Regions from separate parts of the Methylobacterium sp. C1 genome, predicted to be linked through region 1. Evidence: predicted binding sites of a transcription regulator. Region 1 holds the regulator's gene; each other region holds the start of a gene.

Evidence for each region. The regulator PhoB, encoded in region 1, activates phosphate uptake and scavenging genes when phosphate is short. The targets are predictions, from matches to a motif close to TGTCATNNANCTGTCAT.
Region 2: the regulator PhoB is predicted to act here: its motif matches at 3,002-3,018, upstream of BKE41_RS19430 (UDP-2,3-diacylglucosamine diphosphatase).
Region 3: the regulator PhoB is predicted to act here: its motif matches at 3,567-3,583, upstream of BKE41_RS06235 (DUF465 domain-containing protein).

The regions. Positions count from the first base shown of each region.
Region 1 covers NZ_CP017640.1:2,797,703-2,803,936, forward strand. Annotated here, with positions in the region: gene BKE41_RS12970 (protein-disulfide reductase DsbD domain-containing protein) at 1-1,946, shown strand, start outside; gene phoB (phosphate regulon transcriptional regulator PhoB) at 2,026-2,721, opposite strand; gene phoU (phosphate signaling complex protein PhoU) at 2,843-3,562, opposite strand; gene pstB (phosphate ABC transporter ATP-binding protein PstB) at 3,671-4,486, opposite strand; gene pstA (phosphate ABC transporter permease PstA) at 4,509-5,399, opposite strand; gene pstC (phosphate ABC transporter permease subunit PstC) at 5,412-6,234, opposite strand, start outside.
Region 2 covers NZ_CP017640.1:4,196,512-4,202,745, forward strand. Annotated here, with positions in the region: gene BKE41_RS19415 (NADP-dependent methylenetetrahydromethanopterin/methylenetetrahydrofolate dehydrogenase) at 1-113, opposite strand, end outside; gene BKE41_RS19420 (D-2-hydroxyacid dehydrogenase) at 293-1,237, opposite strand; gene BKE41_RS19425 (aminotransferase class V-fold PLP-dependent enzyme) at 1,341-2,549, opposite strand; gene BKE41_RS19430 (UDP-2,3-diacylglucosamine diphosphatase) at 3,069-3,884, shown strand; gene BKE41_RS19435 (glycosyltransferase family 1 protein) at 3,895-4,941, shown strand; gene BKE41_RS19440 (ribonuclease HII) at 4,980-5,678, shown strand; gene BKE41_RS19445 (HAMP domain-containing methyl-accepting chemotaxis protein) at 5,694-6,234, opposite strand, start outside.
Region 3 covers NZ_CP017640.1:1,322,955-1,329,188, forward strand. Annotated here, with positions in the region: gene BKE41_RS06210 (acyl-CoA dehydrogenase) at 1-240, shown strand, start outside; gene BKE41_RS06215 (tetratricopeptide repeat protein) at 310-1,182, opposite strand; gene BKE41_RS06220 (5-(carboxyamino)imidazole ribonucleotide synthase) at 1,517-2,629, opposite strand; gene purE (5-(carboxyamino)imidazole ribonucleotide mutase) at 2,626-3,126, opposite strand; gene BKE41_RS06230 (DUF465 domain-containing protein) at 3,205-3,465, opposite strand; gene BKE41_RS06235 (DUF465 domain-containing protein) at 3,597-3,779, shown strand; gene BKE41_RS06240 (propionyl-CoA synthetase) at 3,979-5,907, shown strand; gene BKE41_RS06245 (hypothetical protein) at 5,952-6,234, opposite strand, start outside.

The sequences.
Region 1 (6,234 bases):
CCCCGGAGGTGACCTGGACCCTGCCGGCCGGCTTCAACGCCGGCGCGATCCGGTGGCCGGCGCCGGAGCGCATCCCGATCGCGACCCTCATGAATTACGGCTACGAGGGCGAGGTCACGCTCCTCGTGCCGGTGACGCCGCCGCCGAGCCTCGACCCGGCGGACCCGGTGCGGATCCAGGCGAAACTGACCTATCTCGTCTGCGAGACCGAGTGCGTGCCCGGCTCGGCCGACCTCGCCCTGACCCTGCCCGTGGGCAAGGCCGAGCCGGACCCGGCCAGCGCCGCGCTGTTCGCGCGCGCGCGCGCCGCGCTGCCCGTGCCGGCGCTCTGGCCCCTGCGCCTGTCGAGCCAGGGCGACACCCTGCGCCTCGATTTCGCCGCGACCGGTCTCAAGCCCGAGGCGCTCCGCAACGCCGCGTACTTCCCCTACGCCGAGACCGCGATCGACAACGCCGCCGCCCAGGTGATGACCGTCGACGAGACCGGCCTGCACCTGACCCTCGCGCGGAGCAGCCCGACCGATCCGGTGCCCACCGCGCTGCCCGGCGTCCTGACGGTCGACGAGGTCGACGCCGCCGGGACCCGCCGGCTCGCCTTCGCGTACGGGGACGAGCCGGTGCTCCCGGCCGCCGCGGCGCAGGCCCCGACCGCGCCGAACCCGGCCTCGACCGCGCCGGCAACCTCCGACTTCGACGCGCTGACCCTCGCGACCGCCGCGGCCTTCGCCTTCCTCGGCGGCCTGATCCTCAACCTGATGCCCTGCGTCTTCCCGGTCCTGTCGATCAAGGTCCTGAGCCTCGTGCGGCACGCGGGCGAGGGGCCGGCCCGGCTGCGGCTCCACGGCCTCGCCTACACGGCCGGCGTCCTGGCGAGCTTCCTGGCGCTCGCCGCCGCGCTGATCGGCCTGAAGAGCGGCGGGGCCGCGATCGGCTGGGGGTTCCAGCTCCAATCGCCCGCCGTGGTCGCGGGGCTCGCCTACCTGCTGTTCGCGATGGGCCTGAGCCTCTCCGGCGCGGTCCATGTCGGCGGGCGGCTCGCCGGCCTCGGCGACGGCCTCACCCGGCGCGCCGGCCTGAGCGGCTCGTTCTTCACGGGCGTGCTCGCCACCCTGGTGGCGACGCCCTGCACGGCGCCGTTCATGGGCTCGGCGGTGGGCTTCGCGCTGACCCAGAGCGCCGGCGTGGCGCTCGCCGTCTTCGCCAGCCTCGGCCTCGGCCTCGCCCTGCCCTTCCTGCTCCTGACCCTCTGGCCGCCGGCCCTGCGGGCACTGCCGCGGCCGGGCGCCTGGATGGAGACCCTCAAGCAGGTGCTGGCCTTCCCGGTCTACGCCACCGTCGCGTGGCTGATCTGGGTGCTGGCGCAGCAGGTCGACCCGCGCGGGCAGCTGGCGGCGCTGATCGGCCTCGTGCTCGTGGGCTTCGCCGCCTGGGCCTGGGAGCACGGCCGCGCCGCCGCGCCGCGGACGGGTCGGATCGCGCAGGCCGCCGCGGCGCTGGCGCTGATCGCGGTCGCCTCCCTCGCCGTCACCCTGCCCCGGAGCAGCGCCGCGCCGGCGGCGCAGGCCGCCGCCGACGGGGTCGAGCCGTTCACGCAGGCGCGCCTCGACGCCCTTCTCGACGCGCACCGCCCCGTCTTCGTCGACATGACCGCCGCCTGGTGCATCACCTGCGCGGTCAACGAGGCGACCTCGCTCAACACCAGGGCGGTGCGGTCCGCGATGGCCGAGCGCGGCGTGACCTACATGAAGGGCGACTGGACCAACCAGAACCCCGAGATCACCCGCCTCCTGGAGAAGCACGGGCGCAGCGGCGTCCCGCTCTACCTGCTCTACACCGGGACGGGGGAGCCCCAGGTGCTCCCGCAGATCCTGACCGAGGGGACGGTCCTGGCGGCGCTGGAGGCGGTGCCGGCCGCCGCGGGACGGAGCGCGGCGCTGGCGCGCTGAACCCGTCCGCGGTCCCCGGCGCCTGAGCAGAGACGGCGCGCCGGAGCGATCTGTCGCTCCGACGCGCCTTGGGGCCGCCTCAGGCCTCGAGCGAGAAGGTCTCGTCGAAGGCGTAGCCCGAGCCGCGGACCGTGCGGATCGGGTCGGCCTGGCGCGGGCCGTTCAGCGCCTTGCGCAGCCGCCCGACATGCACGTCCACCGTGCGCTCGTCGATGTAGACGTCGTGGCCCCAGACCCCGTCGAGGAGCTGCTCGCGGGAGAAGACCCGGCCCGGCGCCAGCATCAGGAATTCCAGCAGCCGGAACTCTGTCGGGCCCAGATGCAGCTCCTCGCCGCCGCGACGGACGCGGTGGCCGGTGCGGTCGAGCTCCAAATCGCCCGCCGCCAGCCGGTCCGAGACGTGGGCGGGCTTGGCCCGGCGCAGCAGCGCGCGGATCCGGGCGAGCAGTTCCGGCACCGAGAACGGCTTGACGATGTAGTCGTCGGCGCCCGTGCCGAGACCGCGGACGCGGTCGCCCTCCTCGCCCCGGGCGGTGAGCATGATCACCGGCAGGCGCTCGGTCTCCCGGCGCGCCCGGATCCGGCGGCACAGCTCGATCCCGGAGAGGCCGGGCAGCATCCAGTCGAGCAGGACGAGGTCCGGGATCCGCTCCGCCAGGAGCAGCTCGGCGTCGTCGCCGCGCGCCGCCGAATCCACCAGGAAGCCCTCGGCCTCCAGGTTGTAGCGCAGCAGCGTGGTCAGCGCCTCCTCGTCCTCGACGATCAGGACTTGCATGCTCACGTTCGACGACTCGTTCTACCGGCGGTCCCGCGGATGGTGCAGGAGGCGCCGCCCGGCCTCAACCTGCACGGTTACTGGCCCCGGCCATGCCCGCAGGAAGGCCGGGGTCGGGGGCTCACGGCGCCTGGAGTCCGTCCACCGTCGCGTAGTTCGACGCGTCGTTCTTCGGCCGGTCGCCCGCCAGGGTCTCGCCCGTGGCGAGGTAGTGGATCGTCTCGGCGATGTTGGTGGTGTGGTCGCCGATGCGCTCGACGTTCTTGGCGCAGAACAGCAGGTGCGTGCAGAACGAGATGTTGCGCGGGTCCTCCATCATGTAGGTCAGGAGCTCGCGGAACAGGGAATTGTACAGGGCGTCGATCTCACCGTCGCGCTCCCAGACGTCGTGGGCCGCCTGGACGTCGCGGCTCCCGTAGGCGTCGAGCACGTCCTTCAGCTGACCCTCGGCGAGGTCGCTCATGTGGCGCACGCCGAGCACGATCTTCTGGGCCGGCGCCTGGTCGGAGATCGCCACCACGCGCTTGGCGACGTTCTTGGCGAGGTCGCCGATCCGCTCCAGATCGCCGGAGACGCGGATCGCCGAGATGGTCTCGCGCAGGTCGATCGCCAGCGGCTGGCGCCGGGCGATCAGCAGCACGGCGCGCTCCTCGATGTCCCGCTGCAGCGCGTCGAGGCGCTTGTCGGCGAGGATCACCGCCTGGGCGAGCGTGTCGTCCCGGCGCACGAGGGCGTCGGTCGCCTCCGCGGTCATCTTCTCGGCGACGCCGCCCATCTCCGAGATCGAGCGACGCAGGTTCTCCAGGTCGGTGTCGTAGGAGGTGACGATATGGCCGGGCATGGCGGATCCTTCGATGGGGTCCCGGGGACGGCCCTCCGGGAGGTTTGCGGATCCGCCGACGCGCCGGAGACGCGAGCGGCGGTCCCGGGACCGGAGCGGCCCGGCAGACTAGCCGAAGCGGCCGGTGATGTAGTCCTGCGTGCGGCGCTCCGTCGGGTTCATGAACATCCGGTTGGTCGGACCGAACTCGACGAGCTGCCCCAGATACATGAAGGCGGTGAACTGCGAGATGCGCGCCGCCTGCTGCATGTTGTGGGTGACGATCACGATGGTGAACTCGTCGCGCAGCTGCTCGATCAGCTCCTCGATGCGGCCGGTGGAGATCGGGTCGAGGGCCGAGGTCGGCTCGTCGAACAGGATCACCTCCGGACGCTGCGCCACCGTCCGGGCGATGCACAGGCGCTGCTGCTGGCCGCCCGACAGGCCGGTCCCCGGCTGCCGGAGCTTGTCCTTCACCTCGTCCCAGAGGGCGGCCTTGCGCAGGGATTCCTCGATCCGGCCGTCGAGCTCGGATTTCGGCAGCTTCTCGTAGAGGCGCAGGCCGAAGGCCACGTTGTCGTAGATCGACATCGGGAACGGCGTCGGCTTCTGGAACACCATGCCGATGCGCGAGCGCAGCTCGTTCAGGTCGACGGAGGGGCTGAGGATGTTCTCGCCGTCGAGCAGGATCTCGCCCTCCGCGCGCTGCTCCGGGTAGAGGCTGTAGATCCGGTTGAAGCAGCGCAGCAGGGTGGACTTGCCGCAGCCGGAGGGGCCGATCAGCGCCGTCACCTGCCGGTCGTGGAAGTTGAGGTTGACGTCCTTCAGCCCGTGGAAGCTGCCGTAGTAGAAGTTCAGGTCCTTGACGGCGATCCGCACGGGGCCGCCCTCTTCGGCGCGGTTGCGGTTCAGCTCGACCGTCGGGATCGCGGAGGCGGCGTTCATCGTCGTGTCCTCGAAAGGGGGCTCAGCGCGAGGCCTGCGGCTTGATCACGAGGCGCGCGATGATCGACAGCGCCAGGATGGTCGCGGTGATCAGGAGCGCGCCCGCCCAGGCGAGGCCCTGCCAGTTCGGGTAGGGCGAGAGGGCGAACTGGTAGATCATCACCGGCAGGTTCGCGACGCCGCCCATCAGGTTGGCCGAGAACCAGGAATTGTTGTTGAGCGCGGTGAACAGCAGCGGCGCGGTCTCGCCGGCGATGCGGGCGAGCGCCAGGATGATGCCGGTGACGATGCCGGCCGAGGCCGCCCGCCAGGTCACGCTCATGATCACCGTCGAGGGCGGCGCGCCGAGCGCCGCGCCGGCCTCCCGCAGGGTTCCGGGGACGAGGCGCAGCATGTCCTCGGTGGTGCGCACGATCACCGGCACGGCGATGATCGCCAGGGCCACGCCGCCGGCCCAGCCCGAGTAGGTGCCCATCGGCCGCACCATCAGCGTGTAGACGAACAGGCCGATCAGGATCGACGGCGCCGAGAGCAGGACGTCGTTGAGGAAGCGGATCAGGGCCGCCAGCTTCGAGCCGCGCCCGTACTCGGCGAGGAAGGTCCCGGCCATGACGCCGACCGGTGTGGCGATCAGGATGCCGATCCCGGTCAGCACGAGGCTGCCCAGGATCGCGTTGGCGATGCCGCCGCCCTCGGAGCCCGGGCCCGGGGTCGGGTTGGTGAACAGGGTGGGCGTGAAGCCGCGCACGCCCTGGACGATCAGCATCACCAGGATCGAGCCGAGGACCAGGGCGCCCACCACCGTCGCGGCGGTGCAGGCGACGCGCAGGGCCCGGTCGGCGACGCGGCGTCCCTGGCGGACGCGGCCGGGGCGGCGCTGGGCGGCCGGGGCGATCGTGCTGGAGGAAACCATCGCGCGTGCTCCTCAGGCGGCCTTGACGCGGCGCGTCAGCAGCCGGGCGATGATGAGCACCACGAAGGTGATCACGAACAGGATGCAGCCCAGGGCCATCAGCGCGTTCAGCTGGAGGCCGTCCGCCTCGTTGAACTCGTTGGCGATGCGCGACGCAATGGTCGAGCTCGGGTCGAAGATCGACGCCGAGAGCCGGTTGGCGTTGCCGACCACGAAGGTCACCGCCATCGTCTCGCCGAGCGCCCGGCCGAGGCCGAGCATGATCGCGCCGATGATCGAGACCGCCGCCTGCGGCACCAGCACGTGCCGCACGACCTCCCAGGTGGTGCAGCCGATGCCGTAGGCGCTCTCGCGCAGCACGGTCGGGATCTGGTCGAGCATGTCCCGGGCGATCGAGGCGATGAACGGCACGATCATGATCGCCAGGATGATCCCGGCGGTGAACACGCCGACGCCCGACGGTACCCGGGCGTAGAACAGCGTGCCGACGATCGGCATGCCCTCCACGAGGTTCGAGACCGGGATCTGGACGTAGCGCGCGAAGAGCGGCGCGAACACGAACAGGCCCCACATGCCGTAGATGATGCTCGGCACGGCGGCGAGCAGCTCGATCGTCATGGCGACCGGCTTGCGGGCCCAGCCCGGGCAGAGCTGGGTCAGGTAGACCGCGATGCCCAGCGAGACCGGCACGCCGATCAGCAGGGCCAGGAAGGCGGAGGCGACGGTCCCGATCACCGCGACCAGGGCGCCGTACTGCTCGGTCCCGACGTTCCAGGCGCTGGAGGTCAGGAAGCCGAAGCCGAACTCGTGGAAGGCGGGCCAGCCGCCGTACAGG
Region 2 (6,234 bases), 1.4 Mb from region 1:
TTCACGCCGCCGTAGCCGGTGATGTGGTCCGCGCCGCCGTCGTAGCCGACGACCGTGTCGAACACGTTCGGCACGGCATCGGTGTCGAACAGGAACAGCAGCTTCTTGGTCATTCTCTACCTCGGCCCAGGGTGGGCATCATCGACGTGAACACTCCACCCCGTCATTCCGGGTCCGCGAGGCGGGACCCGGAATCGAGACGCTCAGGTGGTTCTCTGCCGACACCGTCGGCGACACTGGGTTCCGAGCCCGCCCGCGGCGCCCCGGAATGATGGCGCGCTGCGCGCCGCCCTCAGCTCTCGACCACGTTCTGCGGCTTGCCCGCCACGAACGCCTCGACGTTGTCGACGAGTTGGTCGGCCAGGATCTGCATCGCCTCCTTGCTCGCCCAGGCGACGTGCGGCGTGACGATCAGGTTCGGCAGGTCGGCCTCGCACAGGATGTTGCCGTCCTTGGGCGGCTCCTGCGCCACCACGTCGAAGCCGGCGCCCGCGATGGTGCCGTCCCTGAGCGCTTCGAGCAGGGCCGCCTCGTCCACCAGCCCGCCCCGGGCCGTGTTGATGAGGATGGCGCTCTTCTTCATCTTCTTGAGCTCGGCGGCGCCGATCATCCCCTTGGTGTCCGGGGTCAGCGGCACGTGCAGCGTGATCACGTCGGACTGGGTGAGGATCGTCTCGAAATCCACGAGCCCGTCCTGCGGGAACACGTCGTAGGCGATGACCTTCATGCCGAGCGCCTCGGCGCGCTTGGCGATCGACTTGCCCAGCGCCCCGTAGCCGACGATGCCGAGGGTCGAGCCGGCGATGTCGTAGATCGGGTAATCGAAGTAGCAGAACTGCTTGGACTTCGCCCAGTCGCCGCGCCGCACCGAGTTGGCGTAGGGCACGATCGCCCGCCGCAGGGCGAACATCAGCCCGACCACGTGCTCCGGCACGGTGTTGAACGCGTAGTTGCGGATGTTGACGACCGTGACCCCCTGGGCCTTGGCCTGGGCCTTGTCGACCACGTCGGTGCCGGTGGCGGCGACCGCGATCAGCTTCAGGTCGGGGAGCTGCTTCAGCGTCTCGGCCCGCATCGGAACCTTGTTGATCAGCGCGATCTCCGCCCCCTGGAGCCGCGAGACGATCTCTTCCGGCGTCCAGGTCGACTCGTGCTCGACGTATTCGTGGGGGAAGTTGAACGGTCGGACCCTGGCATCGAGGGACTCACGATCCAGGAACACGATCTTCTTGGTCATAGGACCCCTCTCGAACGACGGGCGGTTTCCTCGATAGTCTTGTTCTTACTTGCGCGTCGGGGCGGGCCCGGCAACCCGGTCCCGCCCCGATCGCGTGCGCAGTTCACGCCTTATGCAGCGGATTCTCGCGCAGGTAGCTGGAGGCGGCGGCGACGCCCGAGCCCGGCGTGACCTTGATGCCGCAATCGAGCATGGCCATCTCGGCGCCCGCGATGGCGCCCAGCAGCGACAGCTCGTTCAGGTCGCCGAGGTGGCCGATGCGGAACACCTTGCCGGCGACTTTCGACAGGCCGGCACCGAGCGACAGGTTGTAGCGCTCGTAGGCGTGGGTGATCACCTTGGCGGCGTCGGCACCCTCCGGCACCACGATCGCCGTGACCGTGTCGGAGTTCCACTTGGGCTCCTTGGCGCAGGGCTTGAGGCCCCAGGCCGCCACGGCCTGACGGGTCGCCTCGGCGAGCACGTGATGGCGGTGGTAGACGTTCTCCAGCCCCTCCTCCTTCACGATCGCCAGCGCCTCGCGCAGGCCGTAGAGCAGCGGCAGGACGGGGGTGTAGGGGAAGTAGCCGGTGGCGTTGGCGGCCAGCTGGTCCTTCCAGGCGAAGTAGGCGTGGCCGAGCCGGTCGTTGCGGCCGGTGCCGCCCTCGGCGATCTTGAGCGCCTTCGGGCTGATGCAGATCAGGCCGAGGCCGGCCGGGAGCATGAAGCCCTTCTGCGAGCCCGCGATGGCGCAGTCGACGCCCCACTCGTCCATCTTGAACGGCAGCGAGCCGATCGACGAGATGCCGTCCACGAACAGCAGCGCCGGGTGGCCGGCGGCGTCGATCGCCTTGCGCACCGCGCCGATGTCGCTGGTGACGCCCGTGGCGGTCTCGTTGTGGACGACCATCACGGCCTTGATGGCGTGGTCCTTGTCGGCGCGCAGCGCCTCCTCGATCTTCTGCGGGTCGGCGCCCGCGCCCCACTCCTCCTCCTGGACGATCACGTCGAGGCCGAGGCGCTGGGCCATGTCGACCCAGAGGTGGCTGAACTGGCCGTAGCGGGCGGTGAGCACCTTGTCGCCGCGGCAGAGGGTGTTGGACAGGGCCGATTCCCAGATGCCGGTGCCCGAGGACGGGAACAGGATGACCGTCCCGTTGGTCGAGCCGAACACCATCTTGGAGTCCTGCAGCAGTGGCTTCACCAGCTCGGGGAAGCTCGGCGACCGGTGATCCTCCGACGGCACGTGCATGGCGCGCAGGACGCGCTCCGGGATGTTGGTGGGGCCCGGGATGAAGAGGTGGTTGCGACCGGGGCGCCGGGTTGCGGCCATGATGTTTCCTCCGAAAAGTCCATTGCGCGCGGGCGTGAACCCGCGCCGGGTTGTCCAAGCGTCCTCAGGGAGTCGGTCCGGCGCCGTCGAAAGCGGCTCGCGCCGCACCCCCTCGAACGCCATCCTCTGCCGTGATCGGGGGGTCTCCGCGGAGCGGCAGGCGGCCTCACGCCGCTCGCGTCGCGGCGCGCCCCCGCGCGCCGGTCGCCTCCGAATTGCCGTCCCGTCCAACGGCTCCAGGGCCGTCCTCGCCGCCTTCCTGTCAAGGTCCGGCCGTGCTCGTGCCGAGCGGCCGGTTCTTGGTATTATGAGGCGGTGAAGCTCGAAAGGAAAACCGGAAAAACTTCCGGAACTTGCCAAAAAAATTTTTTGTGCGACGCAACGAAGTCGAGCTCCGGTTGAGAGGCTTCGCGGCACCGCACACCGAAGTCTTTCCGCCCCGTCCGAACCCGCGTCATCAAACTGAGATCGGATCGCGCTCTGGATCCCGGCACCGTACAGCCGCCGGGAGAGGGTGCCGTGGCCGAGGTTGAGGAGATGCCGGTCCGCGTGCGGACGCTGTTCCTGTCCGACCTGCATCTCGGCACGCGCGGCTGCCAGGCCGGCCTGCTGCTGTCGTTCCTGAAGGACTACGACGCCGACACGATCTACCTCGTCGGCGACATCGTGGACGGCTGGCAGCTGCGCTCGGGCTGGTACTGGCCGCAGGAGCACAACGACGTCGTGCAGAAGCTCCTGCGCAAGGTCCGCAAGGGCGCGCGGATCGTCTACCTGCCGGGTAACCACGACGAGTTCCTGCGCGACTACGTGGGCACGAGCTTCGGCGGCATCGAGCTGGCCGAGACCGCGATCCACGAGGCGGCCGACGGCAAGCGCTACCTCGTCATCCACGGCGACCAGTTCGACATGGTCGTGCGCCACTCGCCGTGGCTCGCCCATCTGGGCGACGGCGCCTACACGCTGGCGCTCTCGCTCAACACGCTGATCAACAAGGTGCGGCGGCGTCTCGGCCTGTCCTACTGGTCGCTCTCCGCCTGGGCGAAGCTGCGCGTCAAGAACGCCGTGAGCTTCATCGGCCGCTTCGAGACGATCCTGGCCGAGGAGGCGCGCCGCCAGGGCGCCGACGGGGTGATCTGCGGCCACATCCACCACGCGGCCGACCGGCCGATCGGCGACCTGCGCTACCTCAACACCGGCGACTGGGTGGAATCCTGCACGGGGCTCGTGGAGCACTACGACGGCCGCATCGAGGTGCTGCACTACCCGAGCCTCCTGCGGGCGCGGGCGGCCGAGATCGTGCCGCAGACCCTGCCGGGCCGGCGCGCGGTGGCGTGAGGGCGCCGCCGTGAAGCTCCTGATCGCCAGCGACGCGTGGCACCCCCAGGTGAACGGCGTCGTGCGCTCCCTCGAGCAGATGGTCCGCCGCGCGCCGGAGCACGGCTTCGCCACGGCCCTGCTGTCGGTGGCGGATTTCCGCTCGCTGCCGCTGCCGGGCTACCCCGAGATCCGCCTCGCCTATGCCGGGCGCGAGCGGGTGGCGGCGCGCTGGCGGGCCGAGCGGCCGAGCCACGTGCACATCGCCACGGAGGGGCCGGTGGGCCTCGCGGCGCGCCGGCACTGCCTCGCGCACGGCCTGCCCTTCACGACGAGCTACCACACGCGCTTCCCGGAATACCTCGCCGCCCGCGCCCCGGTGCCGGAGGCGTGGTCCTACGCGTATCTGCGCCGGTTCCACGGCGCCGCCCGGGGGACGATGGTCAGCACCGCCTCGCTCCAGGGCGAGCTCGCGGCGCGGGGCTTCGGCCGCCTGATGCGCTGGACTCGGGGCGTGGACACGGAGCGGTTCCGGCCGGCCGAGCCCGGGACGCCCGCGCCGGCGGAACTCGCCGGCCTGCCGGGGCCGCTGTTCCTCTACGTCGGGCGGCTGGCGGTGGAGAAGAACGTCGCGGCCTTCCTGAGCCTCGATCTGCCCGGCACGAAAGTGGTGGTCGGCGACGGGCCGGACCGCGCGCGGCTGCAGGCGCTCGCGCCGGAGGCCCGCTTCCTCGGCACCCGCACCGGCGCGGACCTCTCGGCCGTCTACGCGGCCTGCGACGTCTTCGTCTTCCCGAGCCTCACCGACACGTTCGGCATCGTGCTCCTGGAGGCGCTGGCCAGCGGCCTCCCGGTGGCGGCCTTCCCGGTGCCGGGCCCCAACGACGTCGTCGGCGGCACCCGGGTCGGGGTGCTCGACCCGGATCTGCGGGTCGCCGCGCTGGCGGCTTTGCGCCTGTCGCGCGCCGAGTGCCGGGCCGAGGCGCTGCGCTGCGGCTGGGACGTGAGCGCCCGGCAGTTCTTCGGCAACATCGTCGAGGCGCATGGCGGTGCCCGGAGCACCCGGGACGCCGCCTGACGCGTGACGGCGCCCGCGCGGGATGGCAGGACGGCGCGATGCCGTCCGCCAAATCGTTCGCCAAGCCGCACGCCAAGCCGCACGCCGGACCGCCCACTGGATCGACCGCCGGACCGCGCGCGTCCGTCAGGACCCGGTCCCCGGGCGCTGGCCCGTTCGATCCCGCCCGGGCCGCCGCGTATCCGGCGGCGATCGGCTGCGACGAGGTCGGGCGCGGCGCGCTCTGCGGACCGGTGGTGGTGGCCGCGGTCTGGTTCGATCCGACGGCGATCCCGCCCGACCTGCTCGCGGCCCTCGACGACAGCAAGCGCGTTCCCGAGCCGGTGCGGGAGCGGCTGGCGCCCCTGATCCGCGCCCACGCGCGGGTCGCGGTAGCGGCGGGATCGCGCGCCCTGATCGACCGGATCAACATCCGCGGCGCGACCCTCGACGCCATGGCGCGGGCGGTGGCGCGGCTCGGCCTCGCCGCGCCCGTGCTGGTCGACGGGCGCGACGCCCTGCCGGGCCTGCCCGGCCGCGCCGTGATCGGCGGCGACCACCTCGTGCCGCAGATCGCCGCCGCCTCGATCGTCGCCAAGGTGCTCCGGGACCAGCTGATGCGGCGCCTCGCCCGGCGCCATCCCGGCTACGGCTGGGAGCGGAACGTCGGCTACGGGACGGCCGTCCACCGCGCCGGCCTGACGCAGCTCGGGCGCAGCGCGCATCACCGGCTCAGCTTCACCCGCGGGTTCGACTGAGCCGGGCAAGACGGGTCACGCGGCCCGGACGCCCGCCAGGAAGCGGTGGACCTCCGCGGCGAGTTCCTCCGACTGACGCGTGAGCGCGGTGGCGGCCGTGAGCACGTGGTCGGCCGCGCGCCCGGTCTGGTCGGCCGCCTGCGCCACCCCGGCGATGTTGCCGGTCACCTCCTGCGTGCCAACACTGGCCTGGGCGACGTTGCGGACGATCTCCCGCGTGGCCGCCCCCTGCTGCTCCACCGCGGCCGCGATGGCGGCGGCCACGGTGTCGATCTCGCCGATCCGGCCGGTGATCGTGCCGATCGCCCGCACCGCCTGACCGGTCACGGTCCGGATCTCGCCGATCTGCCGGCCGATCTCGTCGGTGGCGCGGCCGGTCTGAGCGGCCAGCTCCTTGACCTCGGTGGCGACCACCGCGAAGCCGCGCCCGGCCTGACCGGCCCGCGCCGCCTCGATCGTGGCGTTGAGCGCGAGCAGGTTCGTCTGAGCGGCGATGCCGGCGATCAGTTCGACGACGGCGTCGACCCGGGCGACGGACGCGTTGAGCGCCGCCACC
Region 3 (6,234 bases), 1.5 Mb from region 1:
GACACGCCGGACGCGCGGGCGCGGGCCGCGGCCCTGTCGGCCGTGAAGGTGCAGATCAACAAGGCCTGCCGCTACGTCGGCCAGGAGGGGGTCCAGCTCCACGGCGGCATCGGCATGACGCTCGAGTATGTCGGCGCCCACCACTTCAAGCGGCTCGCCATGATCGAGTACCAGCTCGGCGACACCGCCCACCACCTGCGCCGGATCACGCAGGACGAGAACGGGCTGCTGGCGGCCTGAGGATCGCGACGCGGCCTCGGCGAAGGAGACTTCCGGCGCCCCGGGACGAGGGCGCCGGGATGACCGGGATCAGTTGAACAGCGAGCCGACCCCGCCCTGCACGCGGCCGAGGCCGGCCCGCGCGACGGTGTTGTTGGGGTCGATCGTCGAGGCGCGCTGGTAGTTCTCCATCGCCTCCTTGCGCTGGCCCTGCTTCTCGTAGGCGAGGCCCCGATAGGCCCAGGACGTGGCGTCCTTGGCGTTCACGTTCAGCGCGGCGTTGTAGTCTTCGATCGCCTTCGCGTACTGGTTGGTCGCGATCAGGCTCTGGCCGCGGGCCGCATAGGGCGCGGCCACGAACGGGTCGCGGTCGATGGCGGCGTCGAAATCGGCGATCGCCTGTGTGTCCTGGCCCTGCTTCTGCTTCACGAGGCCGCGGGCGTGATAGGCCTGCGCGGATTCGGGGCTCAGGCGGATCGCGACGTTGAGGTCGTTCAGGGCCTGGTCGAGGTTGCCCTGGGCGCGCTCGACGTTGGCGCGGCCGATATAGGCCGGCCCGTAATTCGGATCGATCCCGATCGCCTTGGAGAAGTCCTGCAGTGCCGGGCCGTCGCGGCCGATCTGGCGGTTCGCGAGGGCGCGGTTGTTGTAGGCGGAGGCGGAGTTCGGATCGAGCTGGATCGCCTTGGTGAAGTCGGCGATGGCGTCGTTGAACTGGCCGGCGCGGGCGTAGGCGGCGCCGCGGGTGTTGTAGGCCGCCGCGTCGTTCGGGTTGCGCTGCACCACCTCGGTCAGGGACGCGATGTTGACGTTCGTGGCGCCGGTCGTGTCCTTCTCCAGGACCGCGTATTGCCGCGGGCCGGCCGCGCTGCCGACGGTCTCGCAGCCCGCGAGGCCGGCGGCCGCGACCAAGGCCGCGCCGATCAGTGCCGTCTTCCGTCCCAGCCGGATGCGTACGTTCATCGCCCCACTCTCCCCGAGGCGTCGCCCGCTCCGCGCGTGCCCGCCCCGCCCCTCACAGTCCAAGAGCCCGCGCCCTGCGCCGGGCACACCCGAAGTCGGGGCACCGTCGCGCATCACGGTGAAGGCCGGCTTAAGAAGCGCCGCGTCGTGCCCCGGCCCCCGCCCGGTCCCGGCGGGACCGAGGCAGTGCGGGCGGACGCGATCGACAGCATTCGGAACCGACCACGGTTCCGTGGAAGCGGCGGGATGTGGCGAAGGTATGGCTCGACCGTCGCGCGGGGCCGCGGACGGACCTCCGGCGGTCATGCGGCGGCGCTTGTGTGCCTTCGAAGCCTCAGGAACCGGTCGGGCCGGCCCCGAGGCGGGTGACGTGACCCATCTTGCGGCCGGGGCGCGCTTCGCCCTTGCCGTAGAGGTGCAGGTGGGCGCCGGGCTCGGCCAGCAGGGCGTGCCAGTCGTCGGCCTGGGCGCCGATCAGGTTGCGCATCTCGACGGGGAGGCCGCCGACCCGGCCCGGATCGCCCAGCGGCCAGCCGCAGACGGCCCGGACGTGCTGGGCGAACTGCGAGGTCAGCGCCCCCTCGCTGGTCCAGTGGCCGGAATTGTGGACCCGGGGCGCGATCTCGTTGACCACGAGCCGCTCAGCCCCGTCCTCGCGGACGAGGAACATCTCGACGGCCAGCACGCCGACGTAGTCGAGGGCGTCGGCGATCCGCCGGGCGATCTCGACGGCGGCGCGGCCCGTCTCGGCGGACACGCCGGGCGCCGGCACCCGGGTCAGCGCGAGGATGTGGTCGCGGTGTTCGTTCTCGCAGAGGTCGTAGGCCGCGAAGCTGCCGTCGCGCCCGCGCGCGCCGACCACCGAGACCTCGCGCTCGAACGGCACGAAGCCCTCCAGGATCAGCGGCGCGCCGCCGAACTCGGCGAACAGGGCGTTGCGGTCGCCCTCGGCCCGCTCGCGGAGCATGCGCTGCCCCTTGCCGTCGTAGCCGAAGCGGCGGGTCTTGAGCACGGCCGGCAGGCCGATCACCTCGATCGCCCGGTCGAGGTCGTCGGGGGTGTCCACCGCCCGGAACGGCGCCGTCGGGATGCCCAGGCCGTTGATGAACTCCTTCTCGGAGAGGCGGTCCTGCGTGGTCGAGAGCGCCCGCGCGTTCGGGTGCAGGGCGGCGTGCCGGGCCAGCACGTCGGCGGTGGCGTGCGGGATGTTCTCGAACTCGTAGGTCACGACGTCGACGCTGCGGGCGAAATCCGCCAGCGCCGCGGCGTCGTCGTAGGCCGCGCAGGTGGTCCGGGCGGCCACGTCGAAGGCGGGGCTGTCCGCGTCGGGCGCGTAGACATGCGCCTTGAGGCCGTAATCGGCCGCCGCGAGCGCGATCATGCGCCCGAGCTGGCCCCCACCGACGATGCCGAGGGTAGAGCCGGGGCCGAGGATCTTGTCCGTCACGCGTTCTCTTCCGTCACCGGCCGTTCGGCCACCGAGGCGCTCTGGGCCGCGCGCCACGCCTCCAGGCGCTCCGCCAGGCCCGGGTCGGTCAGCGCCAGGACCGCAGCGGCGAGCAGGGCCGCGTTGACGGCCCCGGCCCGGCCGATCGCCAGGGTCCCCACCGGGATGCCAGCCGGCATCTGGACGATGGAGAGCAGGCTGTCCTGGCCGGACAGGGCCTTCGATTCGACCGGCACGCCGAAGACCGGCAGGCGGGTCATCGCGGCCGCCATGCCGGGCAGGTGCGCGGCGCCGCCCGCGCCCGCGATCACGACCTTGAGACCGGCCGCGACCGCGCCCTTGGCGAAGGCCACGAGCCGGTCCGGCGTGCGGTGGGCCGACACGATGCGCGCGTCGTACGGCACGCCGAGCGCGTCGAGCGTCTCGGCGGCATGACGCATGGTCGCCCAGTCGGACTGGCTGCCCATGATGATCGCGACCGGAGGAGGCGACGCCATCGTTGATCCCGGCAAAAGAGGGCGCTTACAGGCGGTGCGGGCCGGCGGCAAGGCGGGGCCCGAGGGCGTCCACCGGCATCAGGCGATGATGTCCGGCGTGAGCGCGTCCTCGATGTGGAAGATGCGGTCGCGCAGCGTGAGCTTGCGCTTCTTCAGGCGCTGGATCTGGAGCTGGTCCCCGGCGACGCTGCGCTCCAGCGCCTCGATGGCGCTGTCCAGATCCCGGTGCTCCTCGCGCAGCCGCGCCAGCTCGCCCAGGAGATCCGACTGCGCACCCTCACCCGCCTCGTCCGCCATCGTCACCTGAGAACCCGAAGACCGTTCGTCGCCCGAGAGCATGCGTCACGCTCCGGCGCCGGACAAGGCGGCGCGGTAAGCAATCATCAGACTTAGCAGCAGAAAACGCTTCGACAGGTCCGACATCCTGTGCCAATCTCGGTGTGTCGAAACGATGACAGGAGATTCGACTCATGTCGCTGCAGACGCATCTGAACCAACTCGCCCGGAAGCACGAAGCCCTCGAGCGCGAGATTCAGGAAGCGATCCACAGACCTTCGGCGAACGACCTCCACATTGCCGAGCTGAAGCGACGGAAACTCCTCCTCAAGGACGAGATCAACAAGCTCCAGGCGGGCAACGACACGTTGCACTGACGCCTGACACGTCCGATCCGATAGCGAATCCGAGCTGACGACCGCCGCACCGGGCGCCCCGGTGCGGCGGTTTTCTCATGGCGGGCCTCGCGCCGCAGCCGGGCGCGGCCTTCTCGCCCGGGACCACTCCCGCGCGCCCGAGAATGGGCTACTCTGCGGGCCGCCGCCGGAGAGCGGCCCGTGAGGAAACGCCGAACCGATGACGAGAGCCAGCCTGCCGGGCCGCTACCCGGAGATCTACGAATCGGCCCGCCGCGACCCCGAGGCGTTCTGGCTCGGCGCCGCGCGGGCCCTCGACTGGGCGCGGTCGCCGGAACGGGCCTTCGCGCCGGATTCCGGCCCCTACGGCCGATGGTTCCCGGACGGCACCCTGAACGCCTGCCACAACGCGGTGGACCGTCACGCCGACGGCGCCCGGGCGGATCAGGTGGCGATCCGCTACGACTCGCCCGTCACCGGGACCAAGCGCAGCATCACCTACCGGGTCCTGCGCGACGAGGTGGCGGTGCTGGCCGCCGTGCTCGCCGATCTCGGCGTCGGCAAGGGCGACCGGGTGATCCTGTACATGCCGATGGTGCCCGAGGCCCTGTTCGGCATGCTGGCCTGCGCGCGGCTCGGCGCGGTCCACTCGGTGGTGTTCGGCGGCTTCGCCGCCAACGAGCTGGCGGTGCGGATCGAGGACGCGGCGCCGAAGGTGGTGCTCGCCGCCTCCTGCGGGATCGAGCCGAACCGCGTGGTCGCCTACAAGCCGCTCCTCGACGCGGCGATCGCGGCCTCGCGGCACAAGCCGGAGGCCTGCCTGATCCTCCAGCGCCCGCAGGGGCCCGCGACCCTCGTCGCGGGACGGGATCGCGACTGGGCCGAGACCGTCGCGGCGGCCCGGGCGGCGGGGCGGCGTGCGGACTGCGTGCCGGTCGCCGCCACCGACCCGCTCTACATCCTCTACACCTCCGGCACGACCGGGAAGCCGAAGGGCGTCGTCCGCGACACCGGCGGCTACCTCGTCGCCCTGGCTTGGTCGATGCCGAACCTCTACGGCGTCCAGCCCGGTGAGACCTACTTCTGCGCCTCCGACATCGGCTGGGTGGTGGGCCACTCCTACATCGTCTACGCGCCGCTCCTGCACGGCTGCACCACGGTGCTGTACGAGGGAAAACCCGTCGGCACGCCCGATGCCGGCGCCTTCTGGCGGGTGGTCGCCGAGTACGGGGTGGTCTGCCTGTTCACCGCGCCGACGGCGCTGCGGGCGATCAAGAAGGAGGACTCGAAGGGCGCCCGGATCGCCGCGTACGACCTCTCGGCCTTCCGCAGCCTGTTCCTGGCGGGCGAGCGCGCCGATCCCGACTCGGTCGCCTGGGCCGAGCGCGTGCTGGACCGGCCGGTCGTCGACCATTGGTGGCAGACCGAGACCGGCTGGCCGATCGCCGGCAACCCGATGGGCCTCGGCCTCCTGCCGGTGAAGCACGGCAGCACCTGCGTGCCGATGCCGGGCTACCGGGTCGAAGTCCTGGACGAGGGCGGCAGGCCGGTTCCGGCGGGGACCATGGGCACCATCGCGATCCGCCTGCCGCTCCCGCCCGGCTGCCTCCCGACCCTGTGGGGCTCGGACGACCGGATGCGGTCGAGCTACCTCGCCACCTTCCCGGGCTACTACGACACGTCGGATGCCGGGGTGATCGACGGGGACGGCTACATCACGGTCCTGGGACGGACCGACGACATCATCAACGTCGCGGGCCACCGCCTGTCCACCGGCGGCATGGAGGCGGTGCTGGCGAGCCACCCGGACGTGGCGGAGTGCGCGGTCATCGGCATCCGCGACGCGCTGAAGGGCGAGGTCCCTTGCGGGTTCGTGGTGCTCAAGGCCGGCGTCGCCCGGCCGACCGAGACGATCGAGCGGGAACTCGTCGCGAAGGTGCGGGACGAGATCGGCCCGGTAGCGGCGTTCAAGCTGGCGCTCACCGTGCCGCGGCTGCCCAAGACCCGGTCGGGCAAGATCCTGCGGGCGACCATGAAGCGCATCGCGGACCACGAGCCCTGGACGATGCCGGCGACGATCGACGACGCGGCCGCCCTCGACGAGATCGGAGACAGTCTGAAGGACCGGGGGATCGGCGCGGCCCGGTAGGCCGCCGGGCCGCGCCGACGGAGCGTCGAGGACTGCGGCTCGCCTCAGTCCGCGTCGGCGCCGTCGTCGTCGGGGTCGACATCGACCGTCGGCGCCGGCCGCGTCACGGCGGGCACGTAGGCACCCGAGGCGGGACCGGTGGTGACCGAGGCCGGCACGCGCCGCGCGTTCGGCTCGGACGGGATCAGAGTCGCGGTGGCGGCCACGAGGCCGGCGAGGGACCGGACGTCGTCCGGCTGACTTGGATCGCGCGAGATCAGCGTCGCCTCCTGCTTGAGGCGCAGGTTGCAGGCCTGCGAGGGCAATCCCCCCTCCGGCGTGCAGGCG